2 regions of the Actinomadura sp. GTD37 genome follow, and region 2 is predicted to be linked to the other one. Evidence: predicted binding sites of a transcription regulator. Region 2 holds the regulator's gene; the other holds the start of a gene.
What was found. Region 2 encodes HspR, which represses chaperone genes until heat shock. Its sites were predicted from a motif close to ANTTGAGTCNNNNNGACTCAANT; they were not measured.
Positions count from the first base shown of each region.

Region 1: the regulator HspR is predicted to act here: its motif matches at 2,041-2,063, upstream of lon (endopeptidase La).

Region 1 is NZ_JBGNUS010000004.1:349,325-360,032, reverse strand. Features, by position in the region: gene lon (endopeptidase La) at 1-2,006, opposite strand, end outside; gene ACA511_RS23315 (TnsA-like heteromeric transposase endonuclease subunit) at 2,232-2,987, shown strand; gene ACA511_RS23310 (hypothetical protein) at 3,032-3,496, shown strand; gene ACA511_RS23305 (Mu transposase C-terminal domain-containing protein) at 3,460-5,043, shown strand; gene ACA511_RS23300 (TniB family NTP-binding protein) at 5,040-6,083, shown strand; partial or broken gene ACA511_RS23295 (TniQ family protein) at 6,083-6,433, shown strand; gene ACA511_RS23290 (TniB family NTP-binding protein) at 7,087-7,749, opposite strand; gene ACA511_RS23285 (GNAT family N-acetyltransferase) at 8,078-8,626, opposite strand; gene ACA511_RS23280 (hypothetical protein) at 8,848-9,135, shown strand; gene ACA511_RS23275 (hypothetical protein) at 9,199-9,501, shown strand; gene ACA511_RS23270 (alpha/beta fold hydrolase) at 9,521-10,357, opposite strand.
Region 2 is NZ_JBGNUS010000001.1:169,998-180,705, reverse strand. Features, by position in the region: gene ACA511_RS00845 (SDR family NAD(P)-dependent oxidoreductase) at 1-308, shown strand, start outside; gene ACA511_RS00840 (hypothetical protein) at 524-901, shown strand; gene ACA511_RS00835 (hypothetical protein) at 903-1,559, shown strand; gene ACA511_RS00830 (roadblock/LC7 domain-containing protein) at 1,600-2,016, shown strand; gene ACA511_RS00825 (hypothetical protein) at 2,040-2,411, shown strand; gene ACA511_RS00820 (DUF305 domain-containing protein) at 2,467-2,748, opposite strand; gene clpB (ATP-dependent chaperone ClpB) at 2,898-5,495, opposite strand; gene ACA511_RS00810 (heat shock protein transcriptional repressor HspR) at 5,522-5,968, opposite strand; gene dnaJ (molecular chaperone DnaJ) at 5,973-7,151, opposite strand; gene grpE (nucleotide exchange factor GrpE) at 7,241-7,879, opposite strand; gene dnaK (molecular chaperone DnaK) at 7,873-9,732, opposite strand; gene ACA511_RS00790 (response regulator) at 10,046-10,708, opposite strand, start outside.

The DNA.
Region 1 (10,708 bases), on a different contig from region 2:
TCCGCGCCGCGCGAGCGCAGGTAGGACAGCGCGATCCGGGCCGACTCCTTCATGACGTCGCCGAGCTGCCCGGTGAGCGTCACGCCAGTGTCGCCGGTCTCCTTGTCGGCCAGCGACGCCTCGATGTAGAGGACGTCGCCGCCCGCGCCGGTGACCGCGAGGCCCGTCGCCACGCCCGGCACGCCGGTCCGGCGCTCGCCCCGGCTCAGCTCGACCTCCGGGGTGAACCTGGGCCGGCCCAGGTAGTCCTTGAGCTCGGCCGCGCCGATCGAGACCGGCAGCGCCGCCTTCTCCAGCGCCACGTTCGCGGCGACCTTCCGCAGCACCCGCGCGATCGAGCGGTCCAGGGACCGGACGCCCGCCTCGCGGGTGTACTCGGCCGCCAGCAGCCGCAGCGCGTCGTCGCCGAAGCCCACCTCGGACGCCTCCAGCCCCGCCTTGTCGAGCTGGCGCGGCAGCAGGTGATCGCGGGCGATGGTGACCTTCTCGTGCTCGGTGTAGCCGTCCAGCTCCACCAGCTCCATCCGGTCGAGCAGCGGCCCGGGGATGGCCTCGACCACGTTCGCCGTGGCGAGGAAGAGCACGTCGCTGAGGTCGAGCTCCACCTCCAGGTAGTGGTCCCGGAAGGTGTGGTTCTGCTCGGGGTCGAGGACCTCCAGCAGCGCCGCCGTCGGGTCGCCCCGGTAGTCGGCGCCGACCTTGTCGACCTCGTCCAGCAGGACGACCGGGTTCATGGAGCCGGCCTCGCGGATGGCCCGGACGATGCGTCCGGGGAGCGCGCCCACGTAGGTGCGGCGGTGGCCGCGGATCTCGGCCTCGTCCCGGACGCCGCCCAGGGCGACACGGACGAACTTGCGGCCCATCGCCCGCGCGACCGACTCGCCCAGCGAGGTCTTGCCCACGCCGGGAGGACCGGTCAGGGCCAGGACGGCGCCGCTCCTGCGCCCGCCCACGACGCCGAGGCCGCGGTCCTCGCGCCGCTTGCGCACGGCCAGGTACTCGACGATGCGCTCCTTCACGTCGTCCAGCCCGGCGTGGTCGGCGTCCAGGATCTCGCGGGCGCCCGCGATGTCGTAGGCGTCCTCGGTGCGGTCGTTCCACGGGATGTCGAGGACGGTGTCGAGCCACGTGCGGATCCAGCCGCCCTCCGGCGAGGCGTCGGACGACCGCTCCAGCTTGTCGACCTCCTTCAGCGCCGCCTCGCGCACCTTCTCGGGGAGGTTCGCGGCCTCGATCCGGGCCCGGTAGTCGTCCTCCTCGTCGGCGGGGTCGCCGTTCAGCTCGGCCAGCTCCTTGCGGATGGCCTCCTGCTGCTGCCGGAGCAGGAACTCCCGCTGCGTCTTCTCCATGCCCTCCTGGACGTCCTTGCGGATGGTCTCGGCCACGTCCAGTTCGGCGAGGTGGTCCCGCGTCCACCCGATCAGCAGCTCCAGCCGCTCGACCACGTCGACGGTCTCCAGGACCTCGATCTTCTGCTCGTCCGTCAGGTACGGCGCGTACCCGGCGTTGTCGGCCAGCGTGGACGGGTCGTCGATCTGCTGCACCACGTCCACGACCTGCCAGGCGCCGCGCTTCTGCAGGATCGCGCTGACCAGGCCCTTGTACTCCTTGGCCAGCTCCTGGGCCCGCCCGGACGCCGGCGGCGCCTCGATCACGGTCCCCTCGACCCACAGCGCCGCGCCGGGCCCGGTCGTGCCGGTCCCGATCCGCACCCGCGACACGCCGCGGACGACCGCGCCCGGCTCGCCGCCGGGCAGCCGGCCCTCCTGCTCGATCACGCCGAGCGTGCCGACACCGGCGTACCGCCCGTTCAGCCTGGTCACCAGCAGCACCCGCGGCTTGCCCGCCGATCTAATGCCCGGCCCCTTGGACTGGGCCACCGCCCGCGCGGCCTCGATGGCCGCCCGGACCTCGCCGTTCTCGGACAGGTCCAGGGGAACCACCATGCCGGGCAGAACGACCCCGTCCTCCAGGGGCAGCACCGGCAGCGTCAGGGTTTCGCTCATGCTCAGCTCCAAGTCCGTCGCCGACCCAACCTCAAGTTGAGTCATACACACTCAAGAAAACGGAGCACGATTTTGTTTCCGCAGCAACGTTCGCTCTCAGCGATCAGAGGCGCGCTGTCCCGTCCGGGCGAACCCTTCCGGTTCCGGACTTAGGTTTCCGGAGACAGCGTCACGTTCGGATTAACTCTTCCGCCCGGCTGGCTCGGTTCCTGAAGGATGACGGCCGTGGAGGCGTTGAGAACGCTGCCGGACACGGCGGCTCAGCCGGTTGGTGACTTTGAGCTCGCGTACATCAGGCCGGACGGTGTGGAGGTTCGCCAGGACCTCGCGGCCTCGTGGGCGGTGCCGTTGGAGGCCGGCCGACCGGTCCGGCAGTTGCGTCCGTACAAGGGGCAGCGACATCTGCCGGGCTACTGGTGGTCGGTCACCGACGGGCAACTGGTGGGGTTCGAGTCCTGGCTGGAGCGCGATCACCTGATGCTTCTGGACTTTGACCCTGCGGTCGCGAGGATCGCCTCGCAGCCGTTCTGGTTGTTCTGGGTGACGGCGGAGGGCAAGGCGCGGTCGCATGCGCCGGACTACTTCGCGCGGCGCCGGGACGACTCCGCGGTGGTGATGGATTGCCGCCCCGTGAAGCTCCGTAAGCCTCGCGATCTCGTGGCGTTCGAGGCGACCAGACGAGCATGCGAGATGGTCGGGTGGGACTACCGGCTGGTGGGTTCGCCGGACGAGGTGCTGGTCCGGAACGTGCGGTGGATCTCGGGCTCTCGGCATCCACGCCACCACGACGCAGACTTGGCTGGACAGCTACGAGCCGTCTTCGCTGAAGGGGCTCCGTTGCTGGACGGGGTGCAGGCGGTCGGAGATCCGATCTCGGTGCTGCCGAGGTTCTTTCACCTGCTGTGGTCGCACGAGCTGGTGGTGGACCTGACCGTCCCACTGCACATGTCGGCGGTCGTGTCGCTTCCGGAGGCGATGTGACCGGGGGGCGGAAGCCTCGGCCGGTGCTGAGGCTGGGTGACTGGGTGCAGTACGACGACAGCGAGCACCAGGTGGTGGCGCTGGAGGGAACGTCGGTGCGGCTGAGGTCGGCGGGCGGGCGGAACTCGGTGGTGCTGCTGCCGTTCTTGCTGGCCTCGCCGGAGTTCGCGGTGGTCGATGGTGAGCCCTTCCCGGAGCTGGAGCCGCTGGGCCTGCTCGACGGCCTTCCTTCGGAGGTGCTGGCGGCGGCCAAAGAGTGGGAGCGCCACATCGTGGAAGTCATGACGGGACTTCCGCCTGACGCCGAACCGGGGGCGACGAAGCGGCCGGAATACGATCCGGAGCTGCATCCGCTGGGCGAACGCGACCAGGCCAAGGCCTCCGAACTCGGGACCGCACCATCCGCACCATCCGCACCCGCCGGGCTCGCTATGCCGCGCAGGGGTTGTGGGGGTTGGTGGATCAGCGGGCGGTGCGCGAGTGGCAGGCGACCGGGCGAGTCGACGTGAGGGTTGTGAAGGCGGTCCAGGCGGCGCTGGATGCTGAGACGAACGCATCGACGGGGACGCGGTCGCGGTTGATCTGGAAGGTGAGCAAGGCGCTTGAGGCCGAGCACGGGCCGGGGGTGGTGCCGCTGCCGGGAAAGACGACGTTCTATCGGTTGATCGACACGCTTTCGACGGGCCGTCACACGTTCGGGTCGGCGGCCACGCGGAGGCAGTTGGACAATCGGCCGGAGGGCCCATTCACGCCGACGCTGGCGGACCGGCCGGGCGAGCAGGTGCAGGTCGATTCCACGCCGCTGGATGTGATGGTGCTGCTGGATTCCGGGGTGCCGGTCCGGGCGGATTTGACGATCGCGGTCGACGTCGCGACGCGGACGATCTGCGCGGCGGTGTTGCGGCCGGAGGGCACCAAGGCGGTCGATGCTTCTTTGCTGCTGGCCAAGATGCTGGTGCCTGAGTCGATGCGGCCGGGCTGGTCTCAGTCGTTGGCGATGTCGAGGTCGCTGCTGCCGCACGCGTCGTTGATGGACATCGACGCGCGGATGGAGGCGGCGGCCGCCAAACCGGTGATCGTCCCGGACGGGGTGGTCATCGACGGCGGCAAGGTGTTCGTCTCCGACACCTTCATGCGGGCCTGCAACCGGCTCGGGATCTCGGTGCAGCGAGCCCGGCCGAACACCCCGACCGACAAGGCCGTGGTCGAGGCGACGTTCCCGTCGATCAACAGCCAGTTCACCCAGTATCTGGCGGCCCACACCGGATCCAATACCGACCGGCGCGGCCACCGGGTCGAGGACCGGGCGGCCTGGACGGTCCCGGAGCTGCAGGCCCTGCTGGACGAGTGGCTGATCGCCGGATGGCAACACCGCCCACACGACGCGCTCCGGGACCCGTTCTTCCCGCGCCGGATGATGTCGCCGAACGAGAAGTACTCGGCGTTGGTGGCCGCCTGCGGCTACCTCCCGCTCGTGCTGGGCAGCGAGGACTACCTGGAACTGCTGCCGGTGAAGCGCCGGGCGATCAACGCCTACGGCATCCGGATCGACTACCGCACCTACGACTGCCGGGAACTCTGGCCGCACCGGCGCCAGCACTCGGGGAACACGCGGATGAAGGGCCTCTGGGAGGTTCACTACGACCCCTACGAGCTGTCGCAGGTGTTCGTGCGCACCCCGGACGGCTGGATCACCGTCCCCTGGACACACCAGGCGATGGTGACCGGGCCGTTCGCCGATTTCACCTGGAACCTGGCTCGCCAGGAGAGCGCGGCCCGGGGACTGGACGACAGGAACGAGACCGAGGTCGCCAGAGTCCTGGACGAGCTGCTGACCCGCGCCGGCCAAGGCCCGGCACGCACTCGGGCCGAACGCCGCAGCAACCGGATCGTCGCGCGCACCAAGGTCGCGGCCGCCACCCACCAACCGCCGTCCCGGCAACTCACCGAACAGCCTGACGATCCCGAACCCGCAGACGACGCCGGGGAGTCGCCGGCGACCGTGGTCCCGTTCGGGATCTTCGACGCCCACGCCGAAGCCGAGAAGTGGATATGACCAGCGTCCCGGAGATCGACGGTGATGTTCCGCCCGACAGTCCGCTGACCACCAAGGAAGGCTGGGCCTCGTTCGTCCGGCACACCCCCGAGCCGCCCGAGATGTTGAGCCCGCGGCAACTCGAAGCATTCCCTCCCCGGCAGCAGGCGGCATACGAGCAGTTGCGGCGCGACTATCACGCTGATCTGCCGCTGGTGAACACCCCGATCATCCAGAAGGTCATCTCCACGGGGCGGCTGTTGATTCAGCTGAACCGGCGGCAGATTTCCGCTCGCCGCGGCGTCGTCATCAGCGGCGCGTCCGGGACGGGCAAGACCACCGCGCTCACCCAGTTCGGCCGCGCGCACGAGCTCGCCGTCCGCAAACGCCATCCCGACGACAAGACCCGGATCCCGGTCCTCTACGTCACCGTCCCGCCCGCCGCCACCTCCCGGATGCTGGCGGTCGAGTTCGCCCGCTTCCTCGGCCTGGAGTTCACCAGTCGCTACAACCTCACCGACGTCACCAACGCGGTCTGCTCGGTCGCCGCGCACACCCATGTCGACCTGGTCCTGGTCGATGAGATCCACAACATCTCCCTGGCCACCCGCACCGGCGCCGAAGTCTCCGACCAACTGAAGTATTTCGCCGAGCGGCTCCCGGCCACGTTCGTCTATGCCGGGGTCGAGGTCGAAGCCCAGGGCCTGTTCGCCGGGCCGCGCGGCCGTCAGATCGCCGGGCGTTTCACCGTCGTCCCGGCCGCCGCGTTCGCCTACGGCACCGCCGACCAACGCGACGCCTGGCGCGCGCTGGTCGCGAGCCTGGAGTCCACGCTGCGGTTGCGGAACCACACCTCCGGCGCTCTGACCGCCATGGCCGAAGACCTCTACCGCCGCACCGGCGGAATGATCGGCAGTCTTTCCCAACTCATCCGCGGCGCGGCCCTGCTGGCCATCGAGGACGGCACCGAACAGATCACCCGCGAGCACCTGGACCTGGTCCCGCTGGACTACGCCGCACACTCCTCCAACACGGCGCGGCGCGCCGTCAAGGCGGTGTGATGCCGCGCCGTCTGCCGCTCGCAGTCCCGCCCGCCACCGGGGAGACCATCAAGTCCTACCTGATGCGCCTGGCCGCCCTGCACGATGTGATCTACGGCGAGCTCTGGCTCTGGGTCAGCACCCCCACCGACGAACCGCGCAGCCACCAGCGCACCGTGGTCGGCGCGCGGCTCGCCGAAGCCACCGGCTATCGGCTGGACCGCCTGGCCAAGGCCCTGCCCGAACTCGACCCCGCCACCACCTGGCCGCACCTACGCGACACTCCGCAACCCGGCTGCCCGCGCTGCACCGCCCGCCACCCCGGCGGCACCGTCATGCGGCTGTTTCCGCTGCACACCTACATCTGCCACCGGCACGGCTACTGGCTCGGCCCACCCGACGTCGGCGAAGGCCCCCGCTTCCGTCACCTGGACGACCTTCCCGACCTCCTGGCCGCACAACGCCGGCTCGGCCGACTGGTGCGCACCTTCGGCCCGGTCCCGATCTTCGACGCACTCCTGCACGCCTTCAAGATCTGCGCGGTGCTTTGGAAAAACGGGCCCGAAGAAACCTACGGCGACAGCCGATGGTGGCTCTGGGACCAACGCCTCGACAAGCTCATCCCCAAGACCGACCCCCAGCATGCCTTCAGCCGCTCGCGCTGCTACGCCACGATCTTCCCCGAAGCCGTCGCCGTCACCGCCCTCATGGTCAACCCCGCCTGGCGAATCAAAGCCGCCTTCCCCTTCGAAGACCCCGACACCAACCACCGCTGGGACTTCACCCGCGAGTTCGGCCGACGGCTCGGCCTGCACGACTATTACCCCGAAGACCCAGAACACCCCGTCCACCGCTGGGCCGACCACCACGCCACCACACCCCACATCACCCCGGCGACCTTCCCCGAACGCCGCATCAAGACCATCGACGGCACCCCACTCGCACCCTCGACCCGAGCGATGCGCAAACACCACCAGGCAGCCCGCTACTTCGCCAAGAAACGCTACGCCGCCAACACCCTGATCTATGACCAGCACCCCGGCGGCAACCGTTCAGCGAAGTACTTCAGCTGGTCCGACACCTCAGCGCCGGTACGCGTGGCCAAGCTGATGTTGTGGATCTCATCGACCAGCACCAGGCCGACGTGGGTGTGCGCGGCGACCGAGCAGACCGCGTTGGTGACGTCGGTGAGGTTGTAGCGACTGGTGAACTCCAGGCCGAGGAAGCGGGCGAACTCGACCGCCAGCATCCGGGAGGTGGCGGCGGGCGGGACGGTGACGTAGAGGACCGGGATCCGGGTCTTGTCGTCGGGATGGCGTTTGCGGACGGCGAGTTCGTGCGCGCTGCCGAACTGGGTGAGCGCGGTGGTCTTGCCGGTCCCGGACGCGCCGCTGATGACGACGCCGCGGCGGGCGGAGATCTGCCGCCGGTTGAGCTGGATCAGCAGCCGCCCAGTGGAGATCACTTTCTGGATGATCGGGGTGTTCACCAGCGGCAGATCGGCGTGATAGTCCCGCCGCAACTGCTCATAGACGGCCTGCTGGCGGGGGGGGAACGCGGTGAGCTGCCGGGGGCTGAGCATCTCGGGCGGTTCGGGGGTGTCCCGGACGAACGCGGCCCAGCCTTCCTTGGTGGTCAGTGGGCTGTCGGGCGGAACATCATCGTCGATCTCGGGGACGCTGGTCATATCCACTTCTCGGCTTCGGCGTGGGCATCGAAGATCCCGAACGGGACCACGGTCGCCGCCGACTCCCTGGCGTCGTCGGCGGGCTCGGGTTCGTCGGCCTGTTCGGCGGGTTGCCGGGAAGGCGGTCGGTGGGTGGCGGCCGCGACCTTGGTGCGCGCGACGATCCGGTTGCTGCGGCGTTCAGCAGGAGTGCGTGCCGGACCCTGGCCGGCCCGGGTGAGGAGCCGGACAGCGCGTGTCCGTTCCGGGTGAAAGTTGCAGGGGGCTCGGACGCTGAGCAGCGGGTTGCAAAGTAAGTCCGAACAGCGGCCGTCGATCTTGTTCGGACCTACTTTGCGTTTTCGGTGGATCTTGATGGAGGCAGCGCCGCATAGACCACGCGGTCTCGCCACTGCCCCCGGATATGAAGGTGATCGCGTAGGTGTCGTTCGCGTCGCATGCCGATCTTGGTGAGTACTCGGGCCGATGCGGCGTTGTCGGGGTCGCAGGTGGCTGTGATTTTTTGCAGGCCGAGTTCGTCGATGCCGAAGCGAAGCAGGGCGGTGGCGGCCTCGCTGGCGTATCCCTTTCCCCACCAGTCGCGGTGCAGGACGTAGCCGATCGCTCCATGCTGGTCGGAGGCGCTGGTGACTTGAAGTTCGATCGATCCGATAAGGGCGTCGTGCCGGCAACTGACCACGGCGAGCGCGAAACGGCATCGGGGAGTGCTGGAGCTGTCTTGAGTCACATCGGCGAGGAACGCGGTGGTGTCGTGCGGGCTGTTGGGTCCCCAGTCGGTGTAGCGGGTCACCTCGGTGTCGCTGGCAAAGGCGTGAACGGCTGCGTGGTCGCGAATGCGAAACTCGCGTAGCAGCAGCCGCGGTGTCTTCAGGTCCATGGTCAAAGTATCCCGACGCGCGGATCAGTCGGTGGCTTCGGCGGCGAGGCGCATGCGTTGGCGGGCATAGGGCCCGGGCCGTGGGTAGTAGGTCTCAATCACCGGGCCGGCCACGTTCGTCTATGCCGGGGTCGAGGTCGAAGCCCAGGGCCTGTTCGCCGGGCCGCGCGGCCGTCAGATCGCCGGGCGTTTCACCGTCGTCCCCGCCGCCGCGTTCGCCTATGGCACCACGGAGCAACAGGACGCCTGGCGCGCTGGTGGCGAGCCTGGAGAGCACGCTGCGGCTGCGCCACCACAAAGCCGGAGCCCTTACCGCCATGGCCGAAGACCTCTACCGGCGCACCGGCGGAATGATCCGCAGCCTGTCCCAGCTCGTCCGCGGCGCGGCCCTGCTGGCGATCGAGGACGGCACTGAGCACATCACCCGCGAGCACCTGGCGCTCGTCCCGCTCGACTACGCCGCACAAACTTCCAGCGGCGCCGCACGCCGCTCGGCCAAGGCCGTGTGATGCCGCGCCGTCTCCCGCTCCCGGTCCCGCCCTCCACGAGCGAGACCGTCAAGTTCCTACCTGATGCGCCTGGCGGCCCTGCACGATGTGATCTACGGCGAACTCTGGCACTGGGTCAGCGCCCCGATCAACGGCGATCCCAAGCGGCGGATCATCGTCGGGTCACGGCTGGCAGAGGCCACCGGCTTCCGCGCGCTGCGCAAACACCACCAAGCCGCCCGCTACTTCGCCGGCAAACGTCACGCCGCCAACAACCTGATCTATCACCAGCACCCTGGCGCGCCCGTCATCAAGACCTACTACCCCCGCCCAGGCCCCTACGCCCGCCAACGCATGCGCCTGGCCGCCGAAGCGGATCAACAGTGATACCGCCCCAGGCACCCCTTCATGCCTGCCGACTCCTGAGGAACCCCCGGACCGCCAGTCCAAAGCCGCCCGGGTCCTCCGTCCACGGCAAATGCCCAGCCTCGTCCAACATCACGCGTGACACCCGCGGCAAGGCCTGTTCAAGCGAGTCGACCGCCCAGCGGGGCCGGATGTCCTCCGCGCCGTCGACGATCAGTGCCGGCACGTCCAACGCCTCACACGCCGCACGGATCTTCGGCGTCCCCCAAAGACGTTTGCCCTCTGCGTTCAGGACCTTGTTGCACTCAAAGTTCACGCCCAACCATGGCGTCGCCATGCGTTCCGCATGCTCAAGAGCCCGATCACTGTCGATGAAGTCCGCCGACCACTGCAACACCGACAGCTCGCGGTCTTCGGTATCGGTTCGGTTCCGCTCCCGCAGTTCCTCCCAGCGTTCCAGGTGCTTCCCCAAACGCACCCGGAGGTTCCGCTCATAGTCGGCATGCCAGCTCGCGTTCTGGTCAATGCCGGTGCCGGACACATAGACCAGCCCGCTCACCCGCCCGGGGTGCTCCAGCGCATACATCAACGCCAGCTGGGCACCCCACGAGTGCCCCACCACCGCCATCGTGGCCAGCTTGAAATGGCGGCGGACAGCCTCCAGATCCGCGACCGACCGCGCGCACGAGTACGGCCCGCACCGTTGCGAGCGACCACAACCCCGCTGGTCCCAGCGATACACCGTTGCCTGGTCCGTCAGCAGCGCAGCGACATCCTGCAGGGTGTCCCACAGCCCAGGACCTCCATGGCAGAACACCACCGGCTGCCCATCACCCGACCGGACCGCCCACAACCGAACGTCGTCCTCGGTCAGCACCCACTCCTCCACCCGCCAAGTCTGACGCACGCCGCACCCGCGCGCTCACCGAGCGGTCCCAAATCCAAAGCTGAAGGAACTGACTCACTCAAGATCCACCGAAAGTGCAAAGTAAGTCCGAACAAGATCAGCGGAGGTTGTTCGGACTTACTTCACAACCCGCAGGTCACGGCATCGGGCCCTGCAACCTTCGGCCGGAACGGACATACGCGGGCAATGCGCGGGCAAAGTCGAGTTCGTGATCTTGATTCTTTGCGCGGCGCGCGTTTACGCGCGCATGACGTGCGGGTACCTAACGCAACGAGATCGTGACACACGGTGAAGGAAAGATCCTCGGGGCGGCAAAGTCCC
Region 2 (10,708 bases):
CGTTCGGCAAGGCGCTCGCCGAGGAGTTCGGGCCCCGCGGCGTCCGCGTCAACACGGTGTCGCCCGGCCCCGTCCGCACCGCGATGTGGGAGGACCCCGACGGCTACGGCGCGGGACTCGCGGCGTCGATGGGCCTGCGGCACGAGGAACTGCTCGCGGGCCTCCCGGGCGCCGCCGGCATGCTCACCGGACGGCTCGTGGAGCCCGCGGAGGTCGGGGCGCTCATCGCCTACCTCGCGTCCCCGGTGGCGGGCAGCACGCTGGGCGCCGACCACATCATCGACGGAGGCGCCATCAAGACCGCCTGACGGCACCCGCCTTTTGCGGGCGCACCGGAATGGGCGGGACGGGGCGGGCCGATTTCGCGGGCGGGAACGGTGCAGCGGCGCTGACCGGTTTGCATACGGAGCAGTATTTATATCCCGCACGGAGGATGTCGTGGGGATTCAACTGGTCGGTGTCGCGCGCCGCAAAGTTCTGGCTATGGTCGAGTTCCTGCAACTCTCATTCGGTGGGGGAATGAGTGCGGATTGACGACTGCCTTGCGCGGATGATGACGATACCGGGAGCCCGGCGGGCGACATTGGTCGACTGCGCCAGCGGCCTCGCTGTGGCCGCGGCGGGCCGGGAGGACCTCGTCGACCAGCACGAGGACGCGGCCGGCGCGACCGACGTGGTGCGGGCGGTGCTGTCCACGCCGGCGCTCAGCGCCACCCCGGCGGGCGACGACGTCGAGGAGATCATCGTCTGCGGCACCGCCGGATACCACCTGCTGGCCCTCTCGGGAGCCGATCTCGACGGGCATCTCTTCGTCCATTTACTGCTCGACCGGGAAAACGGCAATCTCGCGCTCGCGCGGCTGCACATGCGGAACCTCATCCGCGAAATGACGGACGCCTGACATGGCCGGCGACATTTCCGGCGTCCTCGGCGCGCTGGAACGGGAAAGGCGCACCGGCGTGCTGCGCGCCGGCGGCGACGGCGCGTTCCACATCGAGCGCGGCGCCGTCGTCCACGCGGAGAGCCCGCACGCGCCCGGCCCCGGCGACCTGCCCGCCGGGCCCGACCCCGAACTGCCGGCGCTGCTCGCGATGTTCGACGCCGCCTACTTCCTCCTCGGCTCGGCGGCCGAGCCGGTGTTCACCGAGGGCCCGCCGAGCGGCGGCCCCCGGCGGATCACCGCGGCGACGCTCGTGCACGAGCAGCGCCGGCGCCGCGCCCGCCTCGACGCGGCCTGGCCGGACGGCGGTGTGGACGTCGCGCCCGTCGAGCCCGTCCGGCGGGTCCGGCGGCAGCGCGTCATCCTGACCGGCGTCCAGGCGGAGATCCTGCTCAACGCCGACGGCCGGCGCACTCCGGCGCGGCTGGCCCGCGACCTCGGGCGGACGGCGTTCGGCTGCCTGCTCGCGGTCCGCGGGCTCGCCGCGGCGTCGCTGGTGCGGACCGATCCGCTCGGGCCCGGCGCCCCGCCGTCCAGGACGGAGATCCCGGCCGAGTGGGCGCCGCCCGACCACGACCTGCTCGACCGGCTGCGGACCGCCCTGGTGGGGCTCGGCTGACCGCGGCGACCAAGGCTCGCTTGATCGAAAGGCTGACGAGGTGGCGAAACGAGCGGTGGCGGGGACGGCGGCACGCGTCCCCGGGACCGAGGTGGCGGCGGAGCTGCGGGCGCTGCGGGCGCGCGTCCCGCAGCTCACGGGCAGCCTGGTCGCGTCGGTGGACGGGCTGCTCGTCGCGCAGGACCTGCCCGCGTCCGTCGAACCGTCCGGGATGGCGGCGGTGACGGCGACGGGGCTGTCCCTCGCGCACCGGATCGCGCAGACCGCGCACGGCGGCGCCTTCCACGAGGTGGTGATCCGCGGGGTCGACGGCTACGTGGTCATCTACGCGGCGGGGCCGACCGCGTCCCTCACCGTCCTCGCGGAACCGACCGTCAACGTGGGCCGGCTCCACCTGGAGTCGCGCCCGGCCGCCCGCGCCATCGCGGCGCACCTCACCGGCCCGCGCCGTACGTAACGACAAACCGAAGGGGAGCACGCATGTCCAACCTCGACCTCTCGCTGAAGGACATGATGTCGATCGACGGGGCCGTCGGCGCCGCCGTCGTCGACTTCAACAGCGGCATGGCCCTCGGGCAGCTCGGCAGCTCCAAGGCCCTCGACCTCCAGGTCGCCGCCGCCGGGAACACCGAGGTGGTGCGGGCCAAGCTCCGCACCATGGAGCAGCTCGGCCTCAAGGAGGAGATCGAGGACATCCTCATCAGCATCTCCAGCCAGTACCACGTCATCCGCCCGGTCACCGGCCGCAAGGGCAAGGGCCTCTTCCTCTACATGGCGCTCGACCGGTCCCGCGCCAACCTGGCCCTGGCCCGCCACCGCCTCCGCGACATCGAGGAGAACCTGGAGGTGTGAGGCCGTGACGGACGGCCCGTCCACCGCGGCGCACGCGGTGGACGGGCCGCGGCCGTCAGCCGTTGAGCAGGAGCAACATCTGCTTGATCTCGGCGGTCCGGGACTCCACGACGCGCCGGGCGAACGCCTTCGCGTCGGGGCTGGCGCCCTTGCTCTGCTCCGTCCGCGCCATCTCCACCGCGCTGCCCTGGTGGCCGATGAACAGGTTGAGGAAGGCGGGCTCGAAGCCGGCGCCCTTCGACTTCCGCAGGGCGCCGATCTCCTTGGCGCCGGTGGCCGGCGCCGCGCCGTGGTGCAGGTGCGCGTTCGCCGCCGCGCCGGATTCGGCGAGCCGCAATGCCGTGGGACGCTACTGGGAGTATCCCTAAAGAAACTTTAATAATCCTCGAAGGGACCGTGAAGGCGTCCCGCGGCGGCCGTGCCGGGCCGGCACGCCGGGACGACGCGACGGGCCGGCGCGCGGTGCGCCGGCCCGTCCCGCCCCGGTCACTTGGTGAGGTCGAGTCCGCTCTTCGGCCCGACCGTCAGCCGGTCGGCGGCCTCGTCCAGGTCGACCACGACCTCGTCGCCGTCGCGGACCTCCCCGGACAGCAGCTCGCGGGCGAGCTGGTCGCCGATCGCCGTCTGCACGAGCCGCCGCAGCGGGCGCGCCCCGTACAGCGGGTCGTAGCCGGTCAGCGCCAGCCACTCGCGGGCCGCGGGCGTGACGTCCAGCGTCAGCTGCCGGTCGGCGAGCCGGTCGGCGAGCGTGTCGACCTGGAGGTCGACGATGCGGGTCAGCTCCCTCGTGGAGAGCGCGTCGAACAGGATCACGTCGTCGAGGCGGTTCAGGAACTCCGGCTTGAACGAGTTCCGGACGGCGTTCCACACCGCCTCCCGCTTAGCCCCGTTCTCCAGCGTCGGGTCGACGAGGAACTGCGACCCGATGTTGGACGTGAGGATCAGGATCGTGTTGCGGAAGTCGACCGTGCGGCCCTGGCCGTCCGTGAGGCGGCCGTCGTCCAGGACCTGGAGCAGGATGTCGAAGACCTCGGGGTGCGCCTTCTCCACCTCGTCCAGCAGGATCGCCGAGTACGGGCGGCGCCGGACGGCCTCGGTGAGCTGCCCGCCCTCCTCGTAGCCGACGTATCCGGGCGGCGCGCCGACCAGCCGGGCGACGCTGTGCTTCTCGGAGTACTCGCTCATGTCGATGCGGGTCATCGCCCGCTCGTCGTCGAACAGGAACTCCGCGAGCGCCTTCGCCAGCTCCGTCTTGCCGACGCCGGTCGGGCCGAGGAACAGGAACGAGCCGGTCGGACGGTCCGGGTCGGAGATGCCCGCGCGGGCGCGGCGCACCGCGTCCGACACGGTGCGGACGGCCGTCTCCTGCCCGATCAGGCGCCTGCCCAGCTCGTCCTCCATGCGGAGCAGCTTCGCCGTCTCGCCTTCGAGCAGCCGGCCCGCGGGGATGCCCGTCCAGGACGCGACCACGTCGGCGACGTCGTCCGGGCCGACCTCCTCCTTCACCATCGCGTCGCGGTTGTCGGCCGCCTCCGACGCCTCCTCCAGCTGCTTCTCCAGCGCCGGGATCTCGCCGTAGGTGAGCCGCGCCGACGTCTCCAGGTCGCCGTCGCGCTGGGCGCGCTCCGCCTCGCCGCGCAGCTGGTCGATCGTCTCCTTGACCTCGCCGACCCGGTTCAGGCTCGCCTTCTCCTTGTTCCAGCGGGCGACGAGGCCGGTGAGGTGCTCCTGCTTGTCGGCGAGGTCCGCGCGCAGCCGGTCGAGCCGCTGCCGGGACGCCTCGTCGGTCTCCTTGGCGAGGTTCAGCTCCTCCATCTTCAGCCGGTCCACCGAGCGCTGCAGCTCGTCGATCTCCACCGGACGGGAGTCGATCTCCATGCGCAGCCGCGACGCGGCCTCGTCCACCAGGTCGATCGCCTTGTCCGGCAGGTACCGGGAGGTGATGTAGCGGTCCGACAGGGTCGCCGCCGCGACCAGCGCCGAGTCGTTGATCTGCACCTTGTGGTGCGCCTCGTAGCGGCCCTTCAGCCCGCGCAGGATCGCGATCGAGTCCTCCACCGTGGGCTCGCCGACGAAGATCTGCTGGAACCGGCGCTCCAGGGCCGCGTCCTTCTCGATGCGCTCGCGGTACTCGTCCAGCGTCGTCGCGCCGATCATGCGCAGCTCGCCGCGCGCCAGCATCGGCTTCAGCATGTTGCCGGCGTCCATCGCGCCCTCGGCCGCGCCCGCCCCGACCACGGTGTGCAGCTCGTCGATGAACGTGACGATCTGCCCTTCGCTCTCCTTGATCTCGTTCAGGACGGACTTCAGCCGCTCCTCGAACTCGCCGCGGTACTTCGCGCCCGCGACCATCGCGCCGAGATCCAGCGAGACGAGCTTCTTGCCGCGCAGCGACTCGGGCACGTCGCCCGCGATGATGCGCTGCGCCAGGCCCTCCACCACGGCGGTCTTCCCGACGCCGGGCTCGCCGATCAGCACCGGGTTGTTCTTCGTGCGGCGCGACAGCACCTGGACGACCCGGCGGATCTCCGCGTCGCGGCCGATGACCGGGTCGAGCCGGCCGTCGCGGGCCGCCGCCGTCAGGTCGACGCCGTACTTCTCCAGCGACTGGTAGGTGCCCTCGGGGTTCTCGCTGGTGACGCGGGCGTGGCCGCGCACCTTCTCGAACGCGTCCAGCAGCGCCTGCGGCGTCGCCCCGAACTCCTTCAGCAGGCCCGCCGCCGGGCCGCCGTCCGCGGCGAGGCCGACCAGCAGGTGCTCGGTCGAGACGTACTCGTCCTCCAGCCGCTGCGCCCGGTTCGCCGCCGTGTTGATCGACCGCTGGAGCTGGGCGGCCAGCCGCGGGGACGACACCGTCGACCCCTGCGCCCTCGGCTTCGCGGCGAGCTGCTCCTCGGCCCGCCGCCGGATCGCCTGCCAGTCGGCGCCGACCGCCTCCAGCAGCGGCACCGCCGTCCCGTCCGGCAGCGCGATCAGCGCCACCAGCAGGTGCTCCGGCTCGACTTCGGGGTGCCCCTCGGCCGCCGCCCTGCGGACCGCGACCGACAGCGCCTCCTGGCTCTTCTGCGTCAGCTTGTAGTCCATGTCCCGTCCCCGTGAAGTGCCGTGCCCTATTCCGTGCCCCGCTCGCGCCAGACGACGACGCTCGTGTGCCTGATCGGCACGAGGTCGGCGCCGGGCGTGCCGGCCGGTTCGCCGTGCCGGGCCTGCTGCGCCAGCCGCGCCGCGACGGACCGGGTCGACTCCAGTTCGTTGGCGAGCTCCTCCAGCGCCCCGTGCGCCTTCGCGAGCTCCTCGCGGAGCCGCACGTTGTCGCGCTGCAGCTCCAGGATGTGCTTGATGCCGGAGAGGTTGATGCCCTCCTCCTGGGAGAGCCGCTGGATCTCGCGCAGCATCACGATGTCGCGCATCGAGTAGCGGCGGCCCCGTCCGGCGGTCCGGCCGGGGCACACCAGCCCCAGCCGGTCGTACGTCCGCAGCGTCTGCGGATGCAGTCCGGACAGCTGCGCCGCCACCGAGATCACATAGACCGGAGTGTCATCGCCGAAGGGGTCCATGCCTTCACTCCTGCCTGGCCTGCTGGAGGATGTCGGCGCGCAGCTCCTCGCCGCCACCCGCCTCGCGGAGCTTGGCGAGCGCCTCGCGGGACGGCTCGTCGAGCTTCTGCGGGACGCGCACGTCGACGGTGACGAGCAGGTCGCCCTTCGTCCCGTCCCGCCGGGGCGCGCCGCGGCCCTTCACCCGGAACTTGCGGCCGTTGGGCGTGCCCTCCGGCAGCTTCAGCGTGACGGGCTGCCCCTGGAACGTGGGCACCCTGATCTCGCCGCCGAGCGCCGCCTCCGGGAACGTCACCGGGATCGTCAGCGTGAGGTTGTCGCCGGTGCGCCCGAACACCGGGTGCGGCCGAACCTTGATGTGCACGTACAGGTCACCGGCCGGGCCGCCGTTCTCGCCGGGCGCGCCCTTGGCCTTCAGCCGGATCTTCTGCCCGTCCGCGACGCCCGCCGGGATGCGGGCCTGGATCGTGCGGGTGCCGGTCGCGCGGCCGCTGCCGTGGCAGATCGGGCACGGGTCGTCGACGACGAGGCCCCGGCCGCGGCACTCCTTGCACGGCTCCTGGAAGCCGAAGTTGCCGAGGTTGCGGGTCTCGTGCCCGGTGCCCTCGCAGTTCGGGCACACCCGCGGCACGGTGCCGGCCTTCGCGCCCGTCCCGTGGCAGCTGTCGCAGGCCGCCTCGCTGGTCAGCTTGATCGGGACGGTCACGCCGTTCATCGCGCGCCCGAACGACAGCGTCACCTCGGTCTCGACGTCCGCGCCGCGCCGTGCGCGCCGCGCGCCCGTCGGACGGGTGCCCGCACCGCCGCCGCCGCGACCGAACAGGCCGCCGAACAGGTCGCCGATGCGCTCCCCGGCGCCGCCCTGCTGCGTCCCGGTGCCGCCCTGGCCGAACAGGTCGCCCAGGTCGAACCCGAAGCCCCCGCCGCCCTGCTGGCCGCGGAACCCGCCCGGCATCGACCGGACGGAGTCGTACTCCTTGCGGCGCTTCTCGTCGGACAGCACGTCGTAGGCCTCGGAGACCTCCTTGAAGCGGTCCTCGGCGTCCGTGTCCCCCTTGTTGGCGTCCGGGTGGTACTTGCGCGCCAGCTTCCGGTAGGACTTCTTGATCTCCTCCTGCGAGGCCGTCTTCGCGACACCGAGGACCTTGTAGTAGTCCTTCTCGAGGTAGTCCTTGGTGCTCACGGCGCCCCGCCTTCTGCTATCGCCACTTGCCACATGTCTTCAACGCCCCCGGTCGGGGCCCGACCCCGGAGGGACGGGCCCCGCGGGGCTCATTCGCCGTCGTCGCCCGGCTCGCCGGCCGCCTCGTCGGCGCCGGCCTCCGGGTCGGGGTCGGCCACCGCGACGCGCGTGGGCCGCAGGACCCGCTCGCCGATCCGGTAGCCGGGCTGGAGGACGTCCACGACACTCGTCTCGGTCACGTCCGGCGAGAGGGAGTGCATGAGCGCCTCGTGCACGGTCGGGTCGAAGGGCTCGCCCTTCTCGCCGTACCGCTCCAGGCCGAGCTTGCCGGTGACCGCCTCCAGGCTCTCCGCGACGGACTTGAACCCGCCGCTGAGCTCGTCGTGGTCACGGGCGCGGCCGATGTCGTCCAGCACCGGGAGCAGCTCGGACAGCACCTGCCCGAGGGCCTGCTCGCGGACGGCGACCCGGTCGCGCTCGACGCGCTTGCGGTAGTTGTCGTACTCCGCCTTGAGCCGCTGGAGGTCGGCGAGACGTTCCGTCAGCTGGGTCTTGAGCGAGGAGAACTCCTCGTCGGAGACCGTGGCGCCCCCGTCGGCCGGGGCCTCCGGGGCCGGCGACTCCGCCGCGGGCACCCGGACTTCCCCCGTTTCGGGATCGATGCGCCGCTTGTCGCGGATCACCGGGCCCTCCTTCTCCTCACCCTCGTTGGGAGAGGACGTCACGATGCATCACCCTTCGGCTTGTCCTCGTCCACGATCTCCGCGTCGACGACCTCGTCGTCCTGCGGGCCCTGCGCGTCGGCGGTCGGGCCGTGGTCCTCGGCGCCCGCCTGGGCGCCCTCGGGGTTCTGCGCGTACATGGCCGCGCCCATCTTCTGGCTGATCTGCGCCAGCTTCTCGGCGCTGCCCTTGATGGCGTCGACGTCCGTGCCCTCCAGGGCCTTCTTCACCTCGGCGACCGCGTCGCCCACCTCGGTCTTCAGCTCCGCGGGGACCTTCTCGTCGTTCTCCCGCAGGAACTTCTCGGTCGAGTAGGCGAGGGTGTCGGCCTGGTTGCGGACGTCGGCCTCCTCCTTGCGCTTGCGGTCCTCCTCGGCGTAGTCCTCGGCGTCGCGCATCATCTTCTCGATGTCGTCCTTCGGCAGCGCGCTGCCGCCGGTGATGACCATCGACTGCTCGCGGCCGGTGCCCTGGTCCTTCGCGCTGACGTTCACGATGCCGTTCGCGTCGATGTCGAAGGTGACCTCGATCTGCGGGACGCCGCGCGGCGCCGGCGGCAGACCGGTGAGCTGGAAGGTGCCGAGCTTCTTGTTGTACGCGGCGATCTCGCGCTCGCCCTGGTAGACCTGGATCTCCACGGACGGCTGGTTGTCGTCGGCGGTGGTGAACGTCTCCGACCGCTTGGTCGGGATCGTCGTGTTCCGCTCGATGATCTTGGTGAAGATGCCGCCCTTGGTCTCGATGCCGAGGCTCAGCGGGGTCACGTCCAGCAGCAGGACGTCCTTGACCTCGCCCTTGAGCACGCCGGCCTGGAGGCTGGCGCCGATCGCGACGACCTCGTCCGGGTTGACGCCCTTGTTCGGCTCCTTGCCGCCGGTCAGCTCCTTCACCAGGTCCGACACGGCGGGCATCCGGGTCGATCCGCCGACCAGCACGACCTGGTCGATCTTGTCGACGCCGATGCCGGCGTCCTTCAGGACCGAGTGGAACGGCGCCTTGGTCCGGTCGAGCAGGTCGGACGTCATCCGCTGGAACTCGCCCCGGGTGAGCTTCTCGTCCAGGTGCAGCGGGCCCTCGCTGGACGCGGTGATGTACGGCAGGTTGATCTGCGTCTCGGACGAGCCGGACAGCTCGATCTTCGCCTTCTCCGCGGCCTCGCGGAGGCGCTGCAGCGCCATCTTGTCCTTGGCCAGGTCGACGCCGTTGGCGTTCTTGAACTTCTCGACCAGCCAGTCGACGACCTTCTGGTCCCAGTCGTCGCCGCCCAGGTGGTTGTCGCCGCTGGTGGCCTTGACCTCCACCACGCCTTCGCCGACTTCCAGCAGGGAGACGTCGAACGTGCCGCCGCCGAGGTCGAAGACCAGGATGGTGGCCTCGTTCTCCTTCTCCAGGTGGTAGGCCAGCGCCGCCGAGGTCGGCTCGTTGATGATGCGCAGGACGTTCAGGCCCGCGATCTGGCCGGCCTCCTTGGTGGCCTGCCGCTGGTGGTCGGAGAAGTAGGCGGGAACCGTGATGACCGCGTCGGTCACGGTCTCGCCCAGGTAGGACTCGGCGTCCCTCTTCAGCTTCTGGAGCACGAACGCGCTCATCTGCTGAGGGTTGAACTCCTTGTCGTCGATCTTGACTTTCCAGTCGGTGCCCATCTCGCGCTTGACCGACCGGATGGTGCGGTCCACGTTGGTGACCGCCTGGCGCTTGGCGACCTCGCCGACGAGAACCTCGCCGTTCTTGGCGAAGGCGACGACGGACGGCGTGGTCCGCGACCCCTCCGCGTTCGCGATGACGGTGGGCTCGCCGCCCTCCAGAATCGCGACGACCGAGTTGGTCGTCCCGAGGTCGATGCCGACCGCACGTGCCATGTTCTCGTCCTCCGTCTTTTCCGGTTAACCCCGTTGCCGGTGTATGTCGCGGTTCCGGTGTTATCGCAGCCCCGGTCGCCCCCAGGGCGCGGCCGGTTCGTCTTCTCTGTCCGCAAGGTTGCCCGCACCGGCCGCCTCTTGTCAAATGACTTGAGTCGACCTCGCTCAACTTTGCTGACGACCTCTACAACAGGACGATTGAGCCACCTATTCCGGTTCCCGGAAGGGGCCCGGTCGGGCCGGAGATCGCCTGAACGGAGGAGGGCGCCGCCGCGTCCGTCACCCGCCAGGAGGAGAGCCGGCTCGGCCTAGGTCAGAGCGAGTCGGGGCGGTGGCCCGGGACGACGATGCCGTGCTCGTAGGCCAGCACGACGGCCTGGACGCGGTCGCGGAGGTGGAGCTTGGCGAACACGCTGCCGATGTGGCTCTTCACGGTGGCCTCGGTGACGACGAGCCGCGCCGCGATCTCCTGGTTCGACAGGCCCTGGGCCACGAGCAGGAGCATCTCGCGCTCGCGCGGGGTCAGCGCGGTCAGCAGGTCCGGCGCAGGCCGGACCGGGTCGGCGCGGCCGGCGTAGTCCTCGATCAGGCGGCGGGTGATCGACGGCGACAGCAGCGCCTCACCCTGGTGGACGACGCGGATCGCCTCCAGGAGCCGCTCGCGGGGCGCGTCCTTCAGCAGGAACCCCGACGCCCCCGCGCGCAGCGCACCGAACACGTACTCATCGAGGTCGTAGGTGGTCAGGATCAACACGCGAGGCCGACGGGGCGTCGAGCCGAGCTCGTCCGTTGGGGCTGGAGGACGGTGAGTCGAGCGGAGCTCGTTGGTACCGGTGATGTGGGCGGTGGCCTCGACGCCGTCCATCCGGGGCATCCGGACGTCCATCAGGATGACGTCGGGCCGCAGCTCCGCCGCCCGCGCGATGGCCTCGTGCCCGTCCGCGGCCTCGCCGACGACCTCCAGGTCCTCCCGGGT